2 regions of the Paenibacillus sp. 4624 genome follow, and region 1 is predicted to be linked to the other one. Evidence: riboswitches for the same ligand, from Rfam matches in the RefSeq annotation. Region 1 holds a riboswitch; the other holds the start of a gene.
What was found. A riboswitch is a leader RNA that binds a small molecule or an ion and turns the genes downstream of it on or off. The one in region 1 is predicted to bind glycine.

Region 1 (12,157 bases):
TCCTTCGGTACTCTCCACACTAATGCTTCCACCCATAATTTCAACAAGTCTCTTGGAGATCACCAGCCCAAGTCCAGTACCGCCGTATTTGCGATTAATTACCGGATGTAGTTGCGAGAACGACTGGAACAGCTGATCCAGCTTGTCCGCAGGAATACCAATACCCGTATCCTCCACCGCAAAATCAAGGACAGTATCCTCAGGCTTGCTCCCCTTGATGATATCTACCGTGACATCAATACTTCCCTGATCTGTGAATTTCAGTGCGTTGCCCACAAGATTCACTAGAATCTGCCTTATTCGCATGGAATCTCCTGCCATATAATCGGGGATATTCGGATTCAGACGAAAACGAATATCCAGATGTTTCTCGTCTGCCCGCGGCTTGAACAGCTCCGCGACCTGCTCCAGCATCTTGCGCAGCGAGAACGGCTCGTAGGCCAGGGCCATTTTACCCGACTCCAGCTTACTGAAGTCCAGAATATCATTCAGGATGTTCAGCAGTGCATCGCCGCTCTCTTGAATGATCTGAGCATACTCCCTCTGCTCCTCTGACAAGTCTGTACCCACCAATAGCTCGGTCATTCCTACAATGCCGTTCATGGGTGTCCGGATTTCGTGGCTGACGAGCGAAAGAAATTCGGACTTGGCCTGTGCAGCCAGCTCAGCCGTTTCCTTGGCGCGAACAATTTCACGTTCACCGGTAACGTCATTAAAGACAACTACCGCACCACGAATCTGACCTTCATCAATAATCGGAGTAACCTGATATTGGACGAGGAAACTGCTCCCGTCTTTTCGCCAGAACACATCCTCCGTCACTGAACGCGCATGACCATCGAGCACCGTCATATGAATCGGACATTCTTCTTTTGGAAAATAACTTCCGTCTGCACGGGTGTGATGGATAATCGGGTGTGAACTTTTGCCAATGAATTCATGTGCTTCATAACCAAACATGGATGCCGCCGCCGGATTCATGAACATCGTAATACCATCCGCATCGAGGCCGTAGATTCCTTCGGTAACGGTATTGAGAATCAACTCATGCTGCTTGCTCAGCTCCTGAATACGCTCTGTGTATTCCTTGCGCTCCGTAATATCCGATACTATACCGTAAGCACCCACCATTTCGTTATCTACAATGATGGGCACATTGGTTACTGAAACTTCGATCTTTCGGCCACTGGAACTCACAACACGAGACTCATAGTATTGGGCTTGCCCCTGCTTCACAAGCTCAAAACAGGCTTCACCTTTGTGCATTTCTCTTTTATCCAAATTCGACAGAAAGGACTGCCCGATCAGCTTGCTGCGCGGGATATCAAGCATCTGCACCATATTACTGTTCACTGCACTATAGTTCCCTTCCAGATCGAGGGAGTATACCGCAGCCGGATTATATTCAAACAATGACTTGTAACGTTCACGACTCTCGCGGAGACGTCTGTCAGCATCCATCTGCTGGGTAATATCCCTGCTGATGCTGACAATTTGCGTTATCTTGCCAAGCTCGCCAGCCACGGGTTTCGCCAATGTCTCCATCCAGATGTAGTGACCATCCTTGTGCAGCACCCTCATCTTGCACCCATTACCAATATTCGAAATGGGCAAAGGGTCAGGATAATCCCCCGGGTAACAGTAAGATTTAAATGATTTTCCTGTGACTTCCTCCGGCTCATAACCAAGCAGTGTACGAACAGATGGAGACACATACAGGAGTTCGCCATCTATGGCACAGGTTGTAATCAGATCTTGTGCATGCTCGGCCAGCACCTGATACTTCTCCTGTGTCTCCTGCAGTTCCTGCTCGATGATAACCTTGTCCGTGACATCCTTGGCAATTCCGTAGATGCCGACGACCTCATCACCTTCTGTTATTGGTATATAGGTCACCTGTGCATGTTTCACAGTACCATCTTTATGATAAAACGCCATCGATTCACTGACTGAATGTCCAGCCAGCACTTCTTCAATGAATTGTACTCGTCTCTTTTCACTTTCAGGCGGGCTGATGCGATCCCGACTCACCCCTGCAAGCTCTCCAATTTTGTAGCCGGATAACCGTTCAAAGGAAGGGTTAGCATCCATATGATTCCCTTCAACGTCCATCACATAGATGGCATCCGGGTGGTTAAAAAACAATGATCGGTAAGAGCTACCCTCAGAAATAATTCGTTTCAGGGTTTCCGTTTTATTACGCTCCAAAGGCTTACCCCTCTTTTCTCAGCCAAAATCTTCTTTTCACACTGCATATACGCCACTTCTGGCTGTAACAGGCTTACCCTCGAATAACCATGTTCGACTGACTAGAAACAGCTTTTTTTATTTTACCAGATTCTCGTCTCATTTTGCTTATCAAATAGGATAAAATTCACATCACTGGGCATGCAAAAGATGGAATTATATCTTTATCGCATAATATAAAAAAACTGAGACTGTCTGCATACCAAATCATTGGATGCGCAGCCTCAGGAAGGTTCATTTGTTATTCTCATCGTACTTAAGCTTTATACTTCCTTCTTCGAAAAATAAATCATGCCAATCGCAATAAACAACGCGGCGCTCCCCCCAACTACGGTCAAAAGTGTACCGAGCGGAACATTGAATGCACCGAACCCTGTGCCCTCGATGGGAAGCATCAGAATCATCGGCTGTGCCCATGGATAATATGGCCCATACGTTGCGGAGTTTGCAACCAAAATATTAGGTATCGTTAGCGCAAAATTCAAGGCAAGCGGCGCGGCGAAGCTGCTCCAGATCAGAGACACAAACATCTGTAATGCCGCCAGCGGGATACATGCCAGAAGTCCAAGCAGCATTTTGCTGACAAGGAATCCCCAAGGTACCGGGGTTGCCATGCCATGGATTAACCCTGTCAATACGATACTTCCGAATAGAAGCAACTGTGTACCAGCCAGGAGCAGTAACACAATCGTGAATTTGCCTAAATACACACCTGTACGTGTAAGTGGCAAAACCAAGAGTTGTTTCCATCCGCCCCCTGCATGTTCAAAACGACATACAAATGAGGTGAATACACCTGTTAGCATCGGTAACAAAAGCATACCATGAATCATCACCATGGCTGACATCAATGCTCTCCAGTCACCCGATGGGGAAGACAGCAGACCAATGAGCAGTGCGATTAACGGACTGATCAGAACCAAAAGCGAGATCGGCGATTTTGCCATTTTCAAACGTTCCGCAGATAAGATACGAAAATAGGTTGCTGCAAAATTCATATCAGGCCACATCCTTCCGGCTGAAGTGTATCATACCTGTCAGCAGAATGATGATTGCTAAACCTGCACCCATTCCTGCGTATAGGTACGCGTTAGGCGCACTCCAAGCCATTTGTGCCCAAGCAAGTGGAAAATGTGGAGAGATGCTGAGTGAAAACATACCGGTGATGGCAAGAATAATGCCGAATGTAACCGGTAGCGCCTGATTTTTGGATACCAGCGTAAACCATAATTCAATGGACAATACAGGCAGTGCGCCTGCAAGCGGCATAAGCCCCAGCTTCAGCGCCTGTGCCCACGGTATATCTTTGGCATCGAAACCAAGCACAAGCCCCAGTCCAACAACCCCCGCGGTTAACAACAGACATGATATCATTAGCAGCACACAAGCCAGCAGAAACTTTGCAAGATAAACGGCTGGTCTTTTAATCGGCATCGCCAAAAGTTGCTTCCACGACCCCTGCTCATGCTCTATTCCAGCTATCATCGAACTCAGAATGGTCGCACCCAGCATTAAAGCGAGTGGCACAAAAACAATTACGTTACCCAGCAGACCTCCCCACAAATTATCGGCATACTGCTCTTTCAGATAATCCAGTCGTAATCCGAAATTCAAAGCCTGCATGGCCGTTAACCCGATTGGGGCAAGAAACACCAGAAACCAGATGCCTTTGCCACGAATTTTAAGCCAGTCGGCTGACAATGCACGTCCTGTCATAGCGAAGCCCCCTCGCCAATGACACGCATGAAGAGATCCTCCAAAGACTGTCTCTGTTCTTCGACCCGGTATACATCATGATCCTGTTCAATTAAACGACGCACCAGCAGTGCAACTGCGCTGTTATCCATGTAGGGGAAGGTAAGCTCAGCACCCTGCCTCTGACCAAATTGCCCCTGCTCACGAGCAAGCTTCATGGCTGCCTCCGGTTCCGACACCGTAAGCCTGATTGAGCTGCCTGTCTGACTATGCAGACTTGCCATCGTATCCTGCATCACCATTTTGCCATCTCGTATAATGCCGACACGGCTCGCCATCTGCTCGACTTCACTCAGCAAGTGACTGGATACAAGAACAGTGATGCCATGCTCCAGCGGCATACGTTTGATGAGTTCCCGAATCTCCTGAATCCCCGCTGGGTCAAGTCCGTTCGTTGGCTCATCCAGAATAAGCAATTCCGGTTCACCGAGCAGCGCGCTGGCAATACCCAAACGCTGTTTCATGCCAAGGGAATACCCTTTTACATTTCGTTTAGCATCTTTCGTCAGATCAACAATAGATAACACTTCCGCAATCCTTGACTTGGGTACATTGATGATGCGACGCAGCACCTCAAGATTCTCTACCGCATTCAGATGACCATAATACGAGGGGTACTCTACCAAAGAACCTACGCGACGCAAAATGTCCATACGGTCCTTACGAATATCTTTGTCGAAGACCCTGATGACCCCTTTGGTCGGTTTGATCAAGCCAAGAAGCATGCGGATCGTTGTTGTTTTGCCGGCACCGTTGGGACCAAGGAAGCCGTAGATATCTCCCTTTTTAATATGAAGATCAAGTTCACGAACCGCCGCGCGGTCCTTGTATGTTTTCCATAAATTCGCTGTTTGAATAATATTTTCGCTCATTCATCATCACCTCGGAACTATCGTAACCCTCCAAGGTTAAAGCAAGCGTACGTCCAAGGTTAAGTTTAGTTTAAAAAGAAACCTCTTCTCCCTGCGTTCAAACTTCCCGATCATTCTCTTTGCCGCTGTATAGATAGGTGCGGACACCCGCATCCGAGCTATCTACCCGCTTCCGCAAACCCATCTCACGAATCAGCAAATCGACAATGGACAAGCCAAGTCCTGTGCCCTTCGTACCCGAATCCGGTTGAATCCCCGGCCCGCGATCCTCGATCACTACGGCAGTTCGGCCCTGAATCTGCTCCGTGAAAATGCGAATATACTTTCCGCTCGCCGCATGACGAACTACATTTTGGAACAGATTATCCAGCACACGCCGTAGCCCTTGCGCATCTACATCCCAGATTAGCGGAGTTTCAGGCAGATCGATATCGATCTCAAACTCTTCCTTCTCCCACACCGGATACCATGAAGCAGCAGCTTCTCTTATCATACGCAGTGCATCCTTCTGCTCCAGTTTTAAAGTGTATCTTCCACTAGTCAGCAGATTATACGTGAGCAAATTGTCGATCAGTTCACCAAGATCCTGTATCTTGCCTTCCATCCGACTCAGTGCCCGCACGCCTTGCTCACTTAGGTTTTCTTTATGCAGTGCATGCATATGTCCGCGAATTACCGTCAACGGTGTTCTCAGGTCATGTGATAAACCTGCCACCAGCCGTTTGCGAAGCTGCTCCTCTTCCCGCTCACGCTGGAGGCTATCCGTTAACTGATATACCATCTGGTTAAAGGATTCCTCCAAATGTCCAATTTCATCCGATCTGTTAATGTCCACTGGAAGCGGTATGCCCTCCTTGCTCGGGGTAACCATGGCAGATTGCAAGTGAATCAGTCGTTTGCGAATTTTAGCAAAGAACAGAACGGACATCACAATAAAGATCACAAACACAATCAGCATCACTGCTCCAAAATAGATGAATTCTAATAGCCCGTTATTGGTGAGGTTTTGAATGAGCTCACGAGGGACTTCAATCACCATAAACCCTTGTCCCTTATTCACATTTCCTCCGCCAATAAAAGAAACCACGGTTAGAGGATCGCGATAGAAGGCTTGCTTCATAAACTGAACCGCATCATTTGGTGTCCATATTGCCGGGATTCGAGTCTCTGCTTTTTCTCCAGTTGCCAATGACCACTTCAGAATGACATCTGTATTTAAAGACTCCGGCTCCCCTTCCGAGGTGACTGAAGGATTTAATGACTTAGATTTTAGTACCTCCGCCTCTTCACCACCAAGCACTAACATCGTTCTGCCTGCCGCATCTACACGATACATAGCTGATTTAGGGTATTTCTCCTGCAGTTCTTTCATCCGTTTATCTATGATTTGGTCAGAAGCCCCGCCCAGTTTTTTGGATTCCATGGCCCACAGTTCGGTAATTTGGTCAGCGTTTCCGTAAGGCGCTTCTTCACTAGAGCTTACGTTATTGATGACCACAATAAAAGCCGTTGCTACCAGCGGCACCACAACAGGTACAAACAGTACCGCTGCCAAAATCAGAAGCATGTATCTGGACATCAGAGATCGCCCAAACTTTATTTTGGGACGGATAGGCTGTTCTGTTTTACTGCCTCTGTTCAGTTCAGACTTTCTTAACTTCCGTTCTCTAATCCACTTCATCATGGTTTCTTCACGCGATAGCCAACACCGCGTACCGTCTGAATAATGACAGGATTGGCCGGATCAAGTTCCAACTTCTCGCGCAGATGCCGGATGTGCACCATCAACGTTTTGTCCCCATCCAGATAAGACTCGTTCCAAACCGCCTCATAGATCTGTTCTTTGGTGCGGATCATGCCCATATGCCGAAGTAAATAAGCGAAGATGTGGAACTGTTTACCCGATAAAATAATCTCTTCCCCTGTCTGTTCATTGACGATCCGGTTATCCCGCTCATAGATCGACAGATGATCCAGTTTAAGTACCGCTTCACTTGAAGCTACCGCTCCTGCCTTCCGCAGTTGAACCTCAATTCGCGCTGCAAGCTCGTCCGGATGAAACGGTTTGGTCACGTAATCATCGGCAAAATCAAGTCCATGCAACTTGTCATCAATGGATGTTCTGGCCGAGAGCATGACGATGGGCACAGCAGGATATTCTTTTTTTAATCGCTGGCCTACCGTAAATCCGTCCAACCCTGGCAACATGACATCCAGGATGACTAGGGCGCAGTCTGCCACTGCCTCGGTGGCCCCTTCACCACTCCCAAGCCAAACGACCTCATATCCACGCTCCTCCAAGTCTTCTCTCACCCATGTTGCGATTTCCGTATCGTCCTCAATGTATAACAGTTTGGTTTTCATCTATGTACTCGTTTCCTTTCCATCCTCATTGGGTTAATGATATACCTGGGCAGCATTACTTATCTATATGAATTTTATGCCCTTTAATTTTGAATGGGCGAGCTTTCGCACCAGATTAAATTCAAGCCCGAATGCACAAGCTACAATGTTCGTTGTCTAGGTTTCAGTGCATTCCATGTCACTCGTTTGGAGCCAGTCCCCTCTGTTCATACCCTATTATAACGCAATCTGCAGTCACGTAATATGAAGCTATACCATTGAGCATGATGTCTACATACCACCTGTACTACTAGCATATTTAATCTACATTAAATTAATTGGTTTCTGCTTACTTCATTCATATCGGACAGGAGGAATTACATATGCTGCTTGAAGCCATCTTTCACCAACCGAAACGAAACTGGGCCTATGCCTATGATCAGGATACGATTCGTCTGCGTCTGCGTGCCAAAAAGAATGATCTCACCGAGGTGTATGCTCTGACTGGAGACAAATACGCGTGGGAGGAAACAAGAGATATGGTTCCTCTGACCAAATTGACGTCAGACTCTATGTTTGACTACTACGAGGGGGAAGTGAAACCTCCGTATCATCGATTGAAGTATGCTTTTTTGCTCAAAAGTGGAAAAGAACACATCTGGATGACCGAGACGGATTTCCAAGAGGAGGAGCCGGATGATCCAGGCCGCATGTTCCAATTCCCGTATCTTCATGCCGGAGCTGTATTCACACCCCCAGCGTGGGTGAAAGATGCTGTGTTTTATCAGATTTTCCCCGAGCGGTTTGCCAATGGCAACCCGGATATCAATCCCGAAGAGGTTGAACCTTGGGGTGGTGAACCCACACCCTTTAATTTCTTTGGCGGTGACCTGCAGGGCGTAATCGACCACCTCGATTACCTCAGTGAATTGGGCATTAATGCGATTTATTTCACGCCAATTTTTGAAGCCACAACCAATCATAAATATGATACCGAAGACTATCTGCGTGTAGACCGCCATTTCGGTGATGCTGACACGGTGAAGCGTCTGGTGAAGTTGTGTCATGAACGTGGTATTCGTGTGCTGCTGGATGCCGTGTTTAATCATTCTGGTAAAACGTTTGCTCCTTTTGTTGACGTACAAAAGCATGGTGCTCAGTCCAAATACAAGGACTGGTTTCACGTACATGAATTCCCGTTGGACGTGAAGGATGGCATTCCAACTTATGAGACATTTGGCTTTGAACCTCATATGCCCAAATTGAATACAGAGAATCCAGATGTGAAGGCCTACTTGCTCGAAGTAGCCGAATATTGGATCAAGGAAGTTGGTACGGACGGCTGGCGTCTTGATGTGGCTGATGAAGTGGATAATGCTTTCTGGAGAGATTTTAGACGAGTTGTTAAAGCGGCCAACCCGGATGCCTATATATTGGGTGAGATATGGAATGAATCTTCTTCCTGGCTGCAAGGTGACCAGTTCGATGCCGCCATGAACTATCCGTTCACCGCTGCCGTCAATCATTTCTTTGTGGAAGATAAGATGCACGCGGAACAATTCGCGAGTGCCCTTGGCCGCCAGCTATCCCGCTACCCACTTCAAGCGAGCGAGGTGGCATTCAACTTGCTCGACAGTCATGACACCCCGCGCCTGCTCACCTTGTGTGAGGGCGATCAACGCAAGATGAAGCTGGCTGCCTTGTTCCAGTTCAGTTATATGGGAGCCCCATGTATCTATTATGGTGACGAGATTGGGCTCGACGGCGAACATGATCCGGGATGCCGCAAATGCATGGAGTGGGACGAAGCGAAGCAGGATCGGGAGCTACTTCACTTTTATCAAAAGTTGATTGCTCTGCGCCATGCTCATCCTGCACTGCGTGCAGCAGGAACCATTCGTTTCCTGCAAGCTCAGGAAGGCGGCAGCCAGCTTGTGATGGAGCGGCAAAGTGACGAGGAACGCATCCTCATTCTGTTCAACCGTTCTGAGGAAACGGCCATCGTTGAACTGGACGCAGGGGAGCAGCCTTGGACGGAACTGTTTGAGGGCAACCATCGCACCGCTCTGGAAGACGGTATGCTTGCGATTGAACTGCCTGCTTACGGATATGCCGTGATTCGCACAGAAATAAAGTAGATGGAATTTTGAAACTCACCATAACTAACTGCCTTCTCCAATTATGATGGGTTGATTGCTATCTGGCTGGTTTAGGCACACTGAACAAACAAGCGTCTCGCATAACCTGAGCAAACCAGGTTCGCGGACGCTTGTTTGTTATGATGGAAAAACGACTTAGCATGCTCTATTACTACTTGTTGATCGGGTCCTGGTTGTATGCTCCTGAGCTATCTGACCTATCCTGTATATGATCCGACTTGCTATTCTGCCTCTGAGCCTGTTTGTGATGTTTCGGATGTCTCATCCGGCACTCGTTTGGCTTTGGGTTTCGCCAGCTTCTCCATCATCTTGCGGCCTGTAGGTGTCTGAGCGAGCCCACCTTGTGCTGTCTCGCGGTGACGACTTGGCATCGCACTGCCTACCTCCAACATAACGTCGATGACTTCGTCAGACGGAATGGCACTGCGTACACCAGCAAGTGCCATATCTGCGGCAGCCAGTGCAGTAACGGCACCGAGTCCATTGCGAACGATGCATGGAATCTCTACAAGGCCAGCAACCGGATCACAGATGAGGCCTAGTGTATTTTTCAAAGCCAATCCTACAGCATGCACCACCTGCTCTGGTGTTCCTCCGCGAAGCTCTACCATCGCGCCGGCAGCCATGCCGATCGCCGAACCTACCTCCGCCTGACAACCGCCCTCAGCCCCAGAGATAAATGAATTGTTGGCAATTACGTAACCGATAGCTCCGGCGCAAAACAATCCATTCACCAGATGTTCATCCGTCCAGCCAAATCGTTCTTGGGAGCTGATAAATACACCAGGAATGATGCCACAGGAGCCCGCTGTTGGCGTAGCCACGATCCGTCCCATAGAGGCATTCACTTCCGATACACATAACGCATAGGCCATGGCAAGGGCTGAAGCATCGCCAGAGCATGTTTCACCTTGGCGAATATATTCGGCCATCTTCTTCCCATCCCCACCCGTCAGTCCGCTACGTGAGGTGGTATCTTCTGTAAGTCCTTTGCGTACCGCTTCTTTCATCACCTGATAGTACTCCGACATCTGCTTTACCACGTCTGTTTCGGGTGTATTGGTCTCCTGTACCTGCTCTTCAATCATCAACTGTGCAATTGTTTTGGACTCCGCAGTGCAGATGGTGTTCAATTCATGTAGATGTTTAAACCGCATCCGAATCACCCCCTCTCTTCAGATCAATCACACGAATGTCCAGCATATGATCCAAAGAACGCAACTTGTTCAACGTGTCTTCACTCGGTGGTGCATCCATCTCCATTGCTGTTAGTGCCTCACCATCACGAGCCTTTCGATCCACTTGCATATAGCCGATATTCACTCCGGATGAGCTAATGGCGGAGGTCACGGATGCCAGCACACCTGCTTTATCAGCATGACGCAACACAAGTGTTGGAAACTCTCCACTGATCTGTACGCGAAAATCATTTAACGCATGTACAGACACACTGCCGCCGCCGATGGAAGCACCTACTAATGAGCATTCCCGTTCTCCGTGCCATAATTCAATCTTCACTGTATTTGGATGAGGCGCTGGCAGACCGCTGGTGTAAAATTCAACCTCCATGCCCGCTTCGGCCGCATATTGCTCTGCATCAGGGATGCGCGGATCATCCGTGACATAATCGAGCAAACCGCCAATGAGCGCCAGATCCGTCCCGTGCCCTTGATAGGTATCCGCAAATGAACCGTATAACGTGAGCCGCGCACGATCCGGTGTGCATCCCAGCCATTGACGTGCAATCCGGCCCAGCCTTGCAGCACCCGCTGTATGTGAACTTGACGGTCCCGTCATCGACGGGCCAATAATTGAAAAAACATCTTTAAATCGCACTTTTAACCCTCCAATTGGTTTTGTCATCAACATCTGGACAAGACCCACCACAATGTTCCTGATTTACTGAATGATGACATTAAAAAAGGACAGAAGAAGGCCGTTAGCCCTCCCTCTGTCCTTGATACCTGAGAGTTTCATGATCACAGCAATCGGGAGAACGAGGTCAAGTGCGTTTCAGTACAAGACGGTTCTCCAAGCTAAGAATCATATACCCCTTGGGTGGCGCATGTTGCGCACTCTCCAGAGCTGCGTCCAACGACGGTACATTTACCTGAGAGATTGACCACTGCGCCGGGTGCGCAGGAGCTTGCTCCTTCGGTGCCTGAACATCACGCCAATAATGCCTGGCACGTTCAAGTCTCTCCCGCTCGTTATCATTCGCTGTTATATCATTTAATTCTAGTGAAGTATTGAACGCTGAATTTACGAACCATGTATAAGATTAGAGTAATGTACAGTATCGGATATGTCAACAAAGGTGACCCGTATCATAAAACGGACGCTCATTTTAACTGAATGCAATGGCATTGATATTTCTCACTTGTGCTGAAGCACTTGTGACACTTGTAGTTGTAACAAACGAAATGCTTATAGTATAAACGTTGGTTGTTGTAGAAGTCGCTGTATCTACATAAGTGTTGGAAGAAAGGAAATTTAACGTTCCCGCAGCATTCCCCGTTCTGGAGAGCAACAGTTGGTTAATCAACACTCCGTTCACTCTGAGGTTAATATTATATGCAATACTCCAGTTGGACCCCACAACTATTGAAATTTGTGTACTGTTATCAATTTTCACTCTCTGGCCTGTCACGACAGGTACATTGAGTGTCTGAATTGTCGTTTCAGCCACTAACGAAAGAGCTAATGATGATGTCTGACTGTCAGCAAACAAAGAGGAGCTCGCTGGCGCAGAAGCCGCTGTAGATCCTGTTGCACCCGTAG
Region 2 (12,157 bases), on a different contig from region 1:
ATTGGAATATCCGTTCCGACAATGACACCGATGGTCATAATCGCCCCGACGACACCCCCACGTGTGCCATGCACCATCGTACCCCCGGTATAACCGATCAGCAGCGGCAGCAAATAAGTAATCATCGGACCTACAAGCTGCTCTATTGTCGCATTCGGAAACCATCCTGTTTTGATAAACATCGCTGTAATTAATCCCCAAGCAATAAATGCCCCCATATTAGGCATGACCATACCGCTCAGGAATCGTCCGAAGCGTTGCACACCAACACGTAACCCACCTTTGGAATTGGATGTTTGATCCAAATTACTCATTGGTTTATCCTCCTTGAATCAAGTCATTATTTCGTATGAAAGGGGTATCATCGATCCCCTGCTGTAATCCTAAGCGAGAAACCCTTCCTCTTCAATCAAATGAAAGCGTACTTTCGTCATGAACAATGATGACAACATTGGATTATGTAATCGCTTTTAATCAGGAATATATGCTCAATCCGTTGATACACAAGGTTTTTCTTGCCTATGACTTTGTTCATATACAATATGCAGAGCAATAGAATAGCTTGGTCCTTTTGAATTTTTTTTATTCATGATTTTATGTCACTCCTACTTAACCCCCTCCATTATGCGCAAAAAAACAGCAAAAAACCTGCACAAGCTCCATAGCTCACGCAGGTTTAAAGAACAAGATTTTTATATTCAAGTGGGATTACACATATGTCAATAAGTACAAATCAACTAAACGATCCATTCTTTCCTACTCTTCGGTATGTTTAAGATATGCATCCGCATTCAGCAATGTGGATAATGCAGCTGTTACATCACCATCGACACGGATTTCGATCATCCAGCCTTCTTCATAAGGAGAGCTATTCACCAGTTCTGGCGAGTCCTGCAAAGCTTCATTCACTGCAACAATGGTGCCGCTGACGGGTGAGAACAGATCAGACACCGTTTTGACGGATTCAATCGTACCGATGCTGTCTTCTGCTTTTACACTGGCTTCAAGATCAGGCAATTCTACAAACACAATGTCACCCAGCTGATGCTGTGCGAACTCGGTAATGCCAATACGTACGGTATCCTCCCCTACGGTTTGCACCCATTCGTGCTCTTTACTGTACAGGAAATCATTTCTCAATTCGCTCATCGATATCCGCCTCGCTTTTCATTAATGAGTGCATGCGTTCTTTGACCTTCACCTTTTTCCCAAACAATAGCGTATGATATTTCAGATTCAAATGTCAAGTTAGCTCACAGTTTATTTCAATTTCGAGATCTCAACGTGTGTAACCTCACACTACTCTTTCTGCATATAATGGTGAATATTAGAATAGTAAGCGCACTCTTTTAAAATAAACGAACATTAATGAATAATCAGTATTAAATATTCGTATTTCACACAATTTCAATGATATCGTTCTTGACATCAGGAGTGGATTCACGTTTTAATGAGAAGAGCAACTGAAGTTAATTGGACTACGTATGAACCGCGGATGAATGTAAAGGGAGAGATTGCCCGCACACCCGGTTTGGGGATGTGCATGGGGCGGCGCCGAAGGAGTAAACCACCGACAAGCGGGGGTGAATCTCTCAGGCAAAAGGACTTTTACAGGACGCAACTCTGGAGAGCATCTAATCGTCCACTTCGGGACGTTATGATCACCCAAGGGGAAACCTGTCTGAATAAACGGCGGGGTAACTCTCAGGTACAAGGGACAGAGCCTAAGAATACAGCGTGCTACTTGGCATGCCGGTTCTTTGGCCTGTCCTTTTCCTTTTTCCCAAAAAATGAATTGCAGGTTCTAGAATCGTACTGAACATAACAAATGAAAAAATGTAAAATGGTTGGCTATTGACTCTTGATGACTAAAATGATTTAAGCATTAATTACTTGGCTCACAGATCCATGTTTCTATACTTGGCCTACTAACGGTCTATGATGAGGTGATCCGATGTCTGATTTGTTAAGAACACCACTCTTTCCCCTATATGCGCAATATGAAGGTGTACGTTGCATTGATTTTGGCGGTTGGGAGTTGCCCGTGCAGTTTAGTGGGATTCAAAAGGAACATGAAGCCGTGCGCGAGCGCGCCGGGCTGTTTGATGTATCCCATATGGGTGAATTCACTGTAACGGGTGAACAGGCGGAAGCCTTTTTACAACACATGATGACCAACGACGTGACCGCAATTGTACCAGGTCAGGCACAATACACGCTGATGTGTTATCCCGATGGCGGTGTAGTTGATGATCTGCTGATCTACAAGCTGGCGGAGCAACAATACATGCTGGTCGTTAATGCCTCTAATATCGACAAGGATTGGGCTTGGTTGCAGGAGCACATTATACCGGGCGTGAACATGACCAATGATTCCGAGCAAACGGCACTGCTTGCGCTACAAGGCCCCCTGTCGGTTGATATTTTGGCTAAGGTTATAGATACGAACGTGGATGCGGGCGCTATTGAACCTTTCCGCTTCGTACAGCATGCCGAGGTATGCGGAGTAAAGCTGCTACTGTCGCGCACCGGATATACAGGTGAAGATGGCTTTGAACTGTATGTTGCAGCAGATCAGGCGGCTCTCGTATGGAACGGGCTGATGGAAGCCGGTGCTGATGTAGGCCTCGTTCCAGCAGGACTCGGTGCGCGTGATACACTGCGATTCGAAGCGAAGCTGCCTTTGTACGGTCAGGAGCTGTCACCAACCATCTCTCCGCTGGAGGCAGGACTTGGCATGTTTGTGAAATTAAATACCGGACCTTTTATCGGACATCAAGCTTTGTTGCAACAAAAAAATGACGGCCCTGCCCGCAAGCTGATCGGCATCGAAGTGCTGGAGCGCGGCATTCCGCGGCCACATTACCCGATCTATGCGGACGGCGTTCAGATCGGTGAAGTGACAACCGGTACACAGTCGCCGACCTTGAAACGTAATCTGGGGCTTGCCTTGATTGACAGCAAGTATACTGCACTGGGTACACCACTGGAGATTGAGATTCGTGGGAAAAAGCTAAAAGCCGAGGTCGTCAAGACTCCTTTTCATAAACGGACACGTACGTTAAAGACACCTATCCAAGGAGCTGAGCAAGCATGAGCAAGCACCGCTACATCCCCATGACAGAACAAGACCAGAGCGCAATGCTGGCCACGATCGGCGTGGATACGCTTGAAGATTTATTCAAAGATATCCCGAAGGAGATTCGTTATCAGGGCGAGTTGCCTGTCTCCTCCAAGCTGGACGAATACGCATTAACACGCCATATGTCGAAACAAGCTGGCTCCAATGCCAACTTTGAGACACATGCCAGTTTCCTTGGCGCAGGCATCTATGACCATCACATCCCTTCTGTCATCAACCATGTCATTTCCCGTTCGGAGTTTTATACGGCTTACACCCCTTATCAGCCTGAGATCAGCCAAGGAGAATTACAAGCCATCTTCGAATTTCAGTCGTATATTTGCGAGTTGACAGGTATGGCGGTAGCCAATGCGAGTATGTATGACGGTGCGACAGCTTTTGCGGAAGCAGGCAATCTTGCCGCCGCAGCTACCCGTCGCAAACAGCTTATCGTATCTCGCACCGTTCACCCTGAAGCCCGTCAAGTATTGCAGGCGTACGCACATGGCCTGAGTCTGGAGATTGTAGAGATTGGTTATAAAGATGGGGTTACCGATTGGGATGCGCTGCAAGCAGCCATTTCGGACGATACTGCGGCGGTTATGATTCAAAGCCCGAACTTCTTTGGTGCCGTGGAAAATGTAAAACAGGCTGCCGACCTTGTGCACACGCACAAAGGACTGCTCGTGGTGAGCGCCAACCCGCTGTCGCTAGGTTTGCTGGAAGCCCCAGGCAAGCTGGGAGCCGACATCGTTGTAGGCGATGCGCAGCCCCTCGGAATCGCCGCTTCGCTCGGCGGACCCACTTGCGGATACTTCGCCGTATCCCAGGCTCACATGCGCCGGATTCCTGGTCGAATCGTCGGTCAGACGACCGATCGCAACGGCAAACGCGGCTTCGTGCTGACGCTGCAAGCACGTGAACAACATATTCGCCGCGAAAAAGCGACATCTAACATCTGTTCAAATCAGGCGTTGTTAGCACTTAGTGCTTCCGTCTATATGTCTACCATGGGAAGACAGGGCATGATTGATGTTGCTGATCTGAACTTGCAAAAGAGTCATTACGCTCTAAATACGTTAAAAGCCATTCCTGGGGTTAGACTCACTTTTAATGCCCCTACGTTTAACGAGTTCGTTATCCAGCTCCCTGAAGGAACCGATGTGGATGCTCTTCAGCTGAAACTGCTGGATGCAGGATTCATCGGCGGTTACGAACTCGGACGTGATTATCCAGAACTTGCTGGACATATGCTCATTGCTGTTACCGAGCGACGCAGCAAAGAAGAGATGGATGAATTCGCACGTGTATTGGAGGGATCGCTGTGACTCAGGAAACGACTACAAAAGCAAACATTGCGGGTACTTCACCGGAAACATCTAACCTCCATCAGTCAGTCAATCAGCAGACTGGAATGGATTCTCAAGCCCAAGGAACCTCAACCATTACGCAACTTACACCATCCGTTGCTCCCGAACAAACTCTGATTTTTGAGTTGAGCAGTCCTGGACGTGTGGCCTATTCCTTGCCGGAATGTGATGTTCCCCGTCAGGATGCAGACACGTTGATTCCCCGGGAAATGCTGCGCTCGGAAGCGGCAGCGTTGCCGGAAGTATTCGAGGTTGATGTTATTCGTCACTACACGGCATTATCCCGCCGCAACTTCGGGGTAGATAACGGCTTTTATCCGCTCGGTTCCTGTACGATGAAATACAATCCAAAGATTAATGAAGATGTAGCACGTTACAACGGCTTTGCCAAAATCCATCCATATCAGCATGAATCCAGTCTTCAAGGTGCTCTCGAACTGCTCCATACCTTGCAAAATGATCTTTCAGGTCTGACAGGTATGGATGCCGTAACCCTGCAGCCTGCTGCCGGAGCACACGGGGAATGGACCGGACTTATGATGATTCGAGCTTATCACGAAAGCCGTGGCGAACTGCGTACCAAGGTTATCGTACCGGATTCATCTCATGGCACGAACCCGGCCAGCGCAACCGTGGCCGGATTCGAAACGGTGACAATCCCGTCGCGGACGGACGGTTTGGTGGATCTGGATGCCCTCCGTGCAGCAGTCGGCTCAGATACCGCAGCACTCATGCTGACGAATCCGAATACGCTCGGGTTGTTTGAAAAGGATATTCAAGAGATTGCGTCCATCGTGCACGAAGCTGGCGGATTGTTGTATTATGACGGAGCCAACTCGAATGCCATTATGGGCATTACACGTCCGGGAGATATGGGCTTTGATGTGGTGCATCTGAACTTGCATAAAACGATGAGCACGCCTCACGGTGGTGGTGGCCCTGGTGCTGGACCTGTCGGTGTGAAGAGCCGCCTGATCCCGTTCTTACCTAAACCGATGGTTGTTCAAAATGATCAAGGCATGTACGCTCTGGATTACGAAGGAGATCAATCGATCGGTCGGGTCAAAGCCTATTATGGCAACTTCGGTATTCTTGTTCGTGCTTATGCTTATATCCGCACTTATGGACCAGAAGGGCTTCGCCGTGTATCCGAATGCGCTGTGCTGAATGCCAATTATATGATGGCTCGCCTGGCACCTCATTACGAGATTCCGTATCCGGGTGTATGCAAACATGAATTTGTTATGTCAGGCCGCGGCCTGAAACAGTATGGTGTGCGCACGCTGGATGTGGCAAAGCGCCTGCTGGATTTTGGTTATCACCCGCCAACCATCTACTTCCCGCTTAATGTGGAAGAGTGCATTATGATTGAGCCAACGGAAACCGAGAGCAAAGAAACGCTGGACGGATTTATTGATACAATGATCCGTATTGCCAAGGAAGCAGAAGAAACACCGGAATTGGTGCTCAATGCTCCGTACGGCACACCGGTAACTCGTCTCGATGAAACGACCGCAGCACGTAAACCTGTATTAAACTGTGCTTGTAGCTAAATAAGAGAATAAAAAAACAGCAACGAAATTATCCAGATGACGGAAAAGTCGTTGCTGTTTTAGTTTTAATTGATACACTTAAATGGTTATTTCACAATTTCCTCACTAGGATTTGACTTTATCCTTTATAAAAGAGCTTATAAATATTAATATGAACGCTATCAATGACATTAGTGGGATTGTAAGAAAGTTGAAATATTCCACATGGACTTGATCGCAAGAAACGGTACCAAATCCACACGATGTACTTTTCACCACACTTAGTTGAATAAGGTAGTGGTAACCCGCGATAATTATGCCAATTGCTGAAAAACAACGAGTGTAATATTTAAGATATGGATCATTTTTTATTGCACCAATTACGATAATTAACGGTAGAGGATACATTAGGATTCTTTGATACCAGCATAACTTGCAAGGAATTAACCCTGCAATCTCACTAAAGTACAAACTTCCAAGCATTGCTACTAAAGAAACCAAGAAACTTACTGGAATCAACGTTCTTCCTCCTTCAGAGTGCTTAACCAATCGTTTATTTCATTTAACATATTTGAGAAGATGATTTTTTTGTCCTCACTTCTTATTTCATGATTTATTTTGTTAGCCTCATCCCAATTATTCATTAGCCACATTATATTAGTTAATATCAGTCTAATATGGTCTTTGGTAGAGTTAATATAGCTATACTTTGTATTATCCTGTAAAGACTCTTTAACATAGTTAGCCAACTTTGCAGTGCGTACAGTTATGTCCTGTAGAACAAGCACGGCTCTGTAGTAGTCAACATCAACACAATTTGGCGAGATTTGTTCTAACAAATCTACATACTTACTCAATTGTGAGTAGGAATTAGTTCTAATTGATAAATCACACAAAAACAATATAGCTTCCGGTAAATATCTTTTATACTCTGAAGATTCGTATCTTCTAATAGCTTCTATAAGAATAGACTTTACCTCTTCGATATTTAAGTTATTCTGAGTATGATAAACTTCCTTTGCTAGAAAGTATAACCATTTAGGATGTCCAGGCTCATCTTCTAGCATCATTTGAGTTAGTCTCAAATTTCGGTTTGTTTTATCGTTCATATTGACCTTTAGAGGATCATAACCATCATGATGAACTAGAATGTCCATAGTAGCATGAATTGGAGACTGACCATTCTCTAACAGAGGTTCTTCATGAACTCTTCCGAAGTACCGTATTCCGCTATTAATCGGAAAAAGTTTCCGATTATCTGTATAGACATGACCATCATGTTCTTTTATTACTGGGCTTACAACACCGTTAAATCCAATATAACTGAGTAATCTTACAATTCTATGAATCTTACCTTCATTGGTGGGATCGTAAGTATTGTCAGAATCAATATAATATATCCATTCAGAATTCGTAGAGGATCTTAGTAAATTACGATGGAATGAAAAATCATCCCTCCATTTCTCAGTAATTACCTTCACTTTGGGATAGTTTTCTTTAATTAATTCAACCGTCTGATCTGAGGATAAAGAATCCAGTACAATAATCTCATCGAATTCATTCATTACACTTTGCAAACATCTTTTTATTCTATTTTCTTCATTATAAGTTAATATTCCACATGCAATGGTCGGACATGAATAACTGTTGTAGGAATCAACCCAGTCTTTAAGTTGCTGTCCATTTAAGTCAATATTGAATTCTTCAGGGATTCCAGATACTAATTTTAGATCCTCGCTCAATTTACTCTCTAAAACCGAAAAATTAAGAGAAGATTTCAGTTCATTTAGATACACTGTACAAGCCTCCTCTTTAGCAGATTAACTTTTCTTATATTTTGTTACGAATTCTCTTATTTCTTCTTTTGTCTGATACCCTTCCAAACGATCTTTCTCTTTTCCTGCTTCATAATAGATTATTGTAGGGGACTTCTCCAACTTTTGGTTTTCAAAAAACTTCACATTGAGGTTTCCTTCCTCATCCGCATCCATAGCTAACATATCGAATTTTTCAGTCTCAATTACTTCGTTGATAAATGGCTTAACTTCATGGCAAACTGCGCAGCTAGCTTTATAAACATATATCATAAAATCATTTTTATTATTAATATTTTCTTCATAGTTCTGAAGTGATATTTTGCTATACTTAGGTTTTTCCAACGCTTCTGAGTTTAGTACCCAAACCAACATAAATACAGCAACGACAGCAAGCGTAATGGATATTAATTTTTTATTCATAATTAAAGTCCTTTCTATTAACAGTTTCGTAGATACGTCTATCTTTAAAAATAATTTTACGATCAAATTGTTCAATTAAATTAGTATTATGTGTTATATAAATGATTGTAGCTTTCATATCGATCATATGATCATATATTCTTTTCAAACTTACTTCATCTACATTGCTTAAAGCTTCATCTAGTATAATTACAGAAGGATTTAACAGAATCAATCTAGCATAGGCAAGTCTTTGTCTCTGACCAGAAGATAGATTAGTCCCATTCTCAGTGATCAGATAATCTAAACCGCCTGGTAGAGTTTCTATAATTTCAAGACACTCAGCTAATCGACACGCATTTAGTATTTCTCCATCGCTTATATTCTCTCCCATTACCAAGTTTTCTCTAATGGAACCTTTAAATAAGAAAGGAGCTTCACCAATTAACATCATTTCTTTACGAAGACTTTCTTCAGAATAATCTGTAATATCCTTACCATTAATCCGAATTTGATTTGGTTTGGATTCATACAAACCAACAATAAGTTTGGCAAATGTACTTTTTCCTGCACCGCTCTCTCCTACGCAAACCACCTTATCTCCAGCATTAACATTAAGGTCAACTTCTTCAAACACAGTTTTGTTATTTGGAAATTGGTACGACAGATCGTTGATGTTAATCGTATTGACATGTTCTAAATTTAATTTATGCTCACTTAATTTTCGCTCTGGGTATTTTAAAATATCCGTATATCTCGAAACAGATACAACAGCTTTTTGAAAATCAGATTGTAGTGTTAACAAGCCTTCTAAGGAACCCATCATGAAACTAACTAAAGAATTAATAAATAGTAAGTCTCCTAATGTCAACGAGTCTGCTATGATCTGCTGTGCACCTATAGAAATGAATACTACAAAAAAAATGCCTTGAACTAAAAACTTACACGTCGAAAAGAGATTATCATTCTTCTGATCTTTCAAGAGCGCTTTTAGCTGTTCTCCAAATACACCTTGAAATCGATTTATGAAATACTTCTTTTTATTTAGGGAGAATATTGTAGGCATAAATTTTAAAAAATGTACTAAATAAGAATTAGTTTCAGCCTTTGTGAGCATTAAATCTCTACTTCGGACTTGAATAGAACCATAAAATAATACGGTCAGTGCTCCCAGTATAAGAATAAAAGCTAATAGAACAATAAAAAGAATCGAATTAAATTTGTAAATAATAAAACCAAGTGAAAGAACAATTACGAAATCTAAAAGAGCAGACACAAATGTAACACTTATAAAACCTCTTATAAAAGAAACATCGTTAAACCTAGAGATAACTTCCCCATCAGCCCTGTTCTCAAAAAAATTAATCTTTAACTTAATTAATTTTTCGAAATATTTATTAGATAATGATTTATCTAGATTATTAGATAGTTTGATAATAAGCTTTCCTCGTAGATAAATGAACAACCCATGCAGTAGCACTACTCCTACGAAAACAAGACATAACTGAAATATAAAATTATCTAAACTGCGTGGAATAATATAATCTACAACTAATTTAAAATAAAAAGATCCTACAATGGCTAAAATTACAATGATCACTGAGATTAAAAAGGAAAATAGTATACTCAGCAAATTGTTCCTTACAATATCCTTAATCAAAATAAAAAAAGAACTCTTACTAGATTCAGATTTCACTGAAGAAAACTGACCTTCTATCAACAGAAAAATCCCATTTGACATTTTCTGAAATTGAGATAGTGATATGTTTTTAATCCCTTCATTACTTGGATCACTTATTTTCAATTTATTCGTTTTAGAATTCCATTCATAAACTACCACGTAGTGACCTTGGTTATTCACACTACATAAGGATATAAAAGGAAATTTTATATTCTCAAGAACCTCGGACATTCTGTTTTTGTCTACTTCAACAATTCGAGTTTTTAGATGATTTTCAATACTTAATAAAATTACCATTTCTCTTAAAGAGTATCTATTCTCTGAGGGCAAATAATCAGAAAGATAATCAACACTATAATCATATCCATAATATCGGTAGACTGAAGAAGCGCAAGCTATGCCACAGTCGTACTTTCCTATTTGCTTGGTATGAAAAAATTTTACTTTGGACACAGTACACTTCCTTTATGACATAGAACTCTAGTGCTCATATATAAATTTAAATTTTTTATTTATCAAATTATTAATTAACCGCAAATCAATCAATATTAAAATTCATAACTAAAAAGAAATTTCATATTAAATGAAATTTCTTTTTAGTTATTATGACTATATGGTTTTAACAGTATTTACGGAAGTATTCACAATTTGCTGCAGTACTTCCACATCCCCATCTTTCACTTGCTGTGCTCGCACACAATGTCCAGAAATATGCACATTGAGCTGCTCCAATACCACTACCGCCGCTACTACCACCAACACCAGCTCCAGCTGCATTGTCTCCACCTTCAAAAAGGTCTAATTCATTCAAATCCAATTCTCTCATTAATTCCTTCATCATACTTACCTCCCAATATTTAATAATTAACCTCCTATAATATACCATATAAAATTTAAAAATTCAATTATAAATTTTTATATTATGACATTTATAGAAAAAAAAGCCGATATCCACTGAATCGTAGATACCGGCAATATCGCTGCATGTACGCAGCCCTTTATGGAAAAAGAAAGACCTTAAACCCGGAGGAACCCCCGGCAAAATTACGCTTGAATGCTTTGAACGAGTTCAACCACTTGTTCAGCGGTTTGCATTTCTAAAGCTTTGGCAGCCAGTTCCTGCATGTCCGCACGGGACAATTTGGTGATCTGGCTACGCGCTGGCAGAATGGAAGTTGCGCTCATGCTGAACTCATCCAGTCCAAGACCAAGCAACAATGGAATTGCTGTTTCGTCTCCTGCCATCTCACCGCACATGCCAGCCCACTTACCTTCACGATGCGCTGCATCGATAACCATTTTGACCAAACGCAAAATTGCTGGGTTGTATGGTTGGTACAGATAAGATACACGCTCGTTCATCCGGTCAGCAGCCATCGTGTACTGAATCAGATCGTTGGTACCGATACTGAAAAAGTCCACTTCTTTGGCGAATTGATCCGCCATTACAGCTGTTGATGGAATTTCGACCATAATCCCGAGTTGAATGCTGTCTGAAACAGCGATACCTTCAGCAACCAGCTTTTCCTTCTCTTCGAGCAGGACAGCTTTGGCTTCACGGAATTCACCCAGTGTTGCGATCATAGGGAACATGACACGCAAGTTTCCGTGTACACTTGCACGTAACAATGCACGCAATTGGGTACGGAAGATATCCAGACGGTCCAGACACAGACGAACTGCGCGGAAGCCGAGGAACGGATTCATTTCTTTTGGCAGATCCAGATAAGGAAGCTCTTTGTCTCCGCCGATGTCGAGAGTACGAACTACGACAGGTTTACCTTCCATTTTTTCGAGTACCGCTTTGTAAGCATTGTACTGAATATCCTCGGAAGGAAGCTTGTCTCTGCCCATGTACAGGAACTCTGTACGGTACAGGCCTACAGCCTCCCCGCCGTTCTCCAGAACACCTGTAACATCGTTTGGTGTACCGATGTTAGCAGCCAGTTCCACATGAACGTTGTCCACTGTAACGGTTGGTTCGTCGCGCAGTTTTCTCCACTCCGCACGCTGTGCATCATACTGTTCCTGTTTGGCACGGTATTCAGCAACGACGTCGTCCGTAGGGTTAACCAGGACTTGACCATCCAGACCATCAACAATGATCAGGTCTCCTTGTTTCGCTTGAGCCAGAATGTCTTTTGTTCCAACAACAGCCGGAATCTCAAGGGAACGAGCCATGATGGCAGAGTGAGAAGTACGTCCACCAATGTTGGTAGCAAACCCTTTAACATATT

Region 2: another riboswitch for glycine. It lies ahead of gcvT (glycine cleavage system aminomethyltransferase GcvT); the one in region 1 lies ahead of sdaAB (L-serine ammonia-lyase, iron-sulfur-dependent subunit beta).

What each region holds. Positions count from the first base shown of each region.
Region 1 covers NZ_JBNDJR010000014.1:129,729-141,885, forward strand. The annotation lists gene ABIE27_RS26700 (PAS domain-containing hybrid sensor histidine kinase/response regulator) at 1-2,208, opposite strand, end outside; gene ABIE27_RS26705 (ABC transporter permease) at 2,511-3,245, opposite strand; gene ABIE27_RS26710 (ABC transporter permease) at 3,247-3,963, opposite strand; gene ABIE27_RS26715 (ABC transporter ATP-binding protein) at 3,960-4,874, opposite strand; gene ABIE27_RS26720 (HAMP domain-containing sensor histidine kinase) at 4,972-6,558, opposite strand; gene ABIE27_RS26725 (response regulator transcription factor) at 6,555-7,238, opposite strand; gene ABIE27_RS26730 (alpha-glycosidase) at 7,601-9,355, shown strand; gene sdaAA (L-serine ammonia-lyase, iron-sulfur-dependent, subunit alpha) at 9,598-10,533, opposite strand; gene sdaAB (L-serine ammonia-lyase, iron-sulfur-dependent subunit beta) at 10,523-11,212, opposite strand; glycine riboswitch at 11,326-11,461, opposite strand; glycine riboswitch at 11,466-11,592, opposite strand; partial or broken gene ABIE27_RS26745 (collagen-like triple helix repeat-containing protein) at 11,724-12,157, opposite strand, start outside.
Region 2 covers NZ_JBNDJR010000001.1:85,342-97,498, reverse strand. The annotation lists gene ABIE27_RS00485 (PTS mannitol transporter subunit IICB) at 1-314, opposite strand, end outside; gene gcvH (glycine cleavage system protein GcvH) at 757-1,149, opposite strand; glycine riboswitch at 1,496-1,618, shown strand; glycine riboswitch at 1,622-1,723, shown strand; gene gcvT (glycine cleavage system aminomethyltransferase GcvT) at 1,955-3,097, shown strand; gene gcvPA (aminomethyl-transferring glycine dehydrogenase subunit GcvPA) at 3,094-4,449, shown strand; gene gcvPB (aminomethyl-transferring glycine dehydrogenase subunit GcvPB) at 4,536-6,044, shown strand; gene ABIE27_RS00460 (disulfide oxidoreductase) at 6,150-6,524, opposite strand; gene ABIE27_RS00455 (SunS family peptide S-glycosyltransferase) at 6,539-7,819, opposite strand; gene ABIE27_RS00450 (thioredoxin family protein) at 7,844-8,260, opposite strand; gene ABIE27_RS00445 (peptidase domain-containing ABC transporter) at 8,253-10,373, opposite strand; gene sunA (sublancin family glycopeptide) at 10,540-10,758, opposite strand; gene ptsP (phosphoenolpyruvate--protein phosphotransferase) at 10,965-12,157, opposite strand, start outside.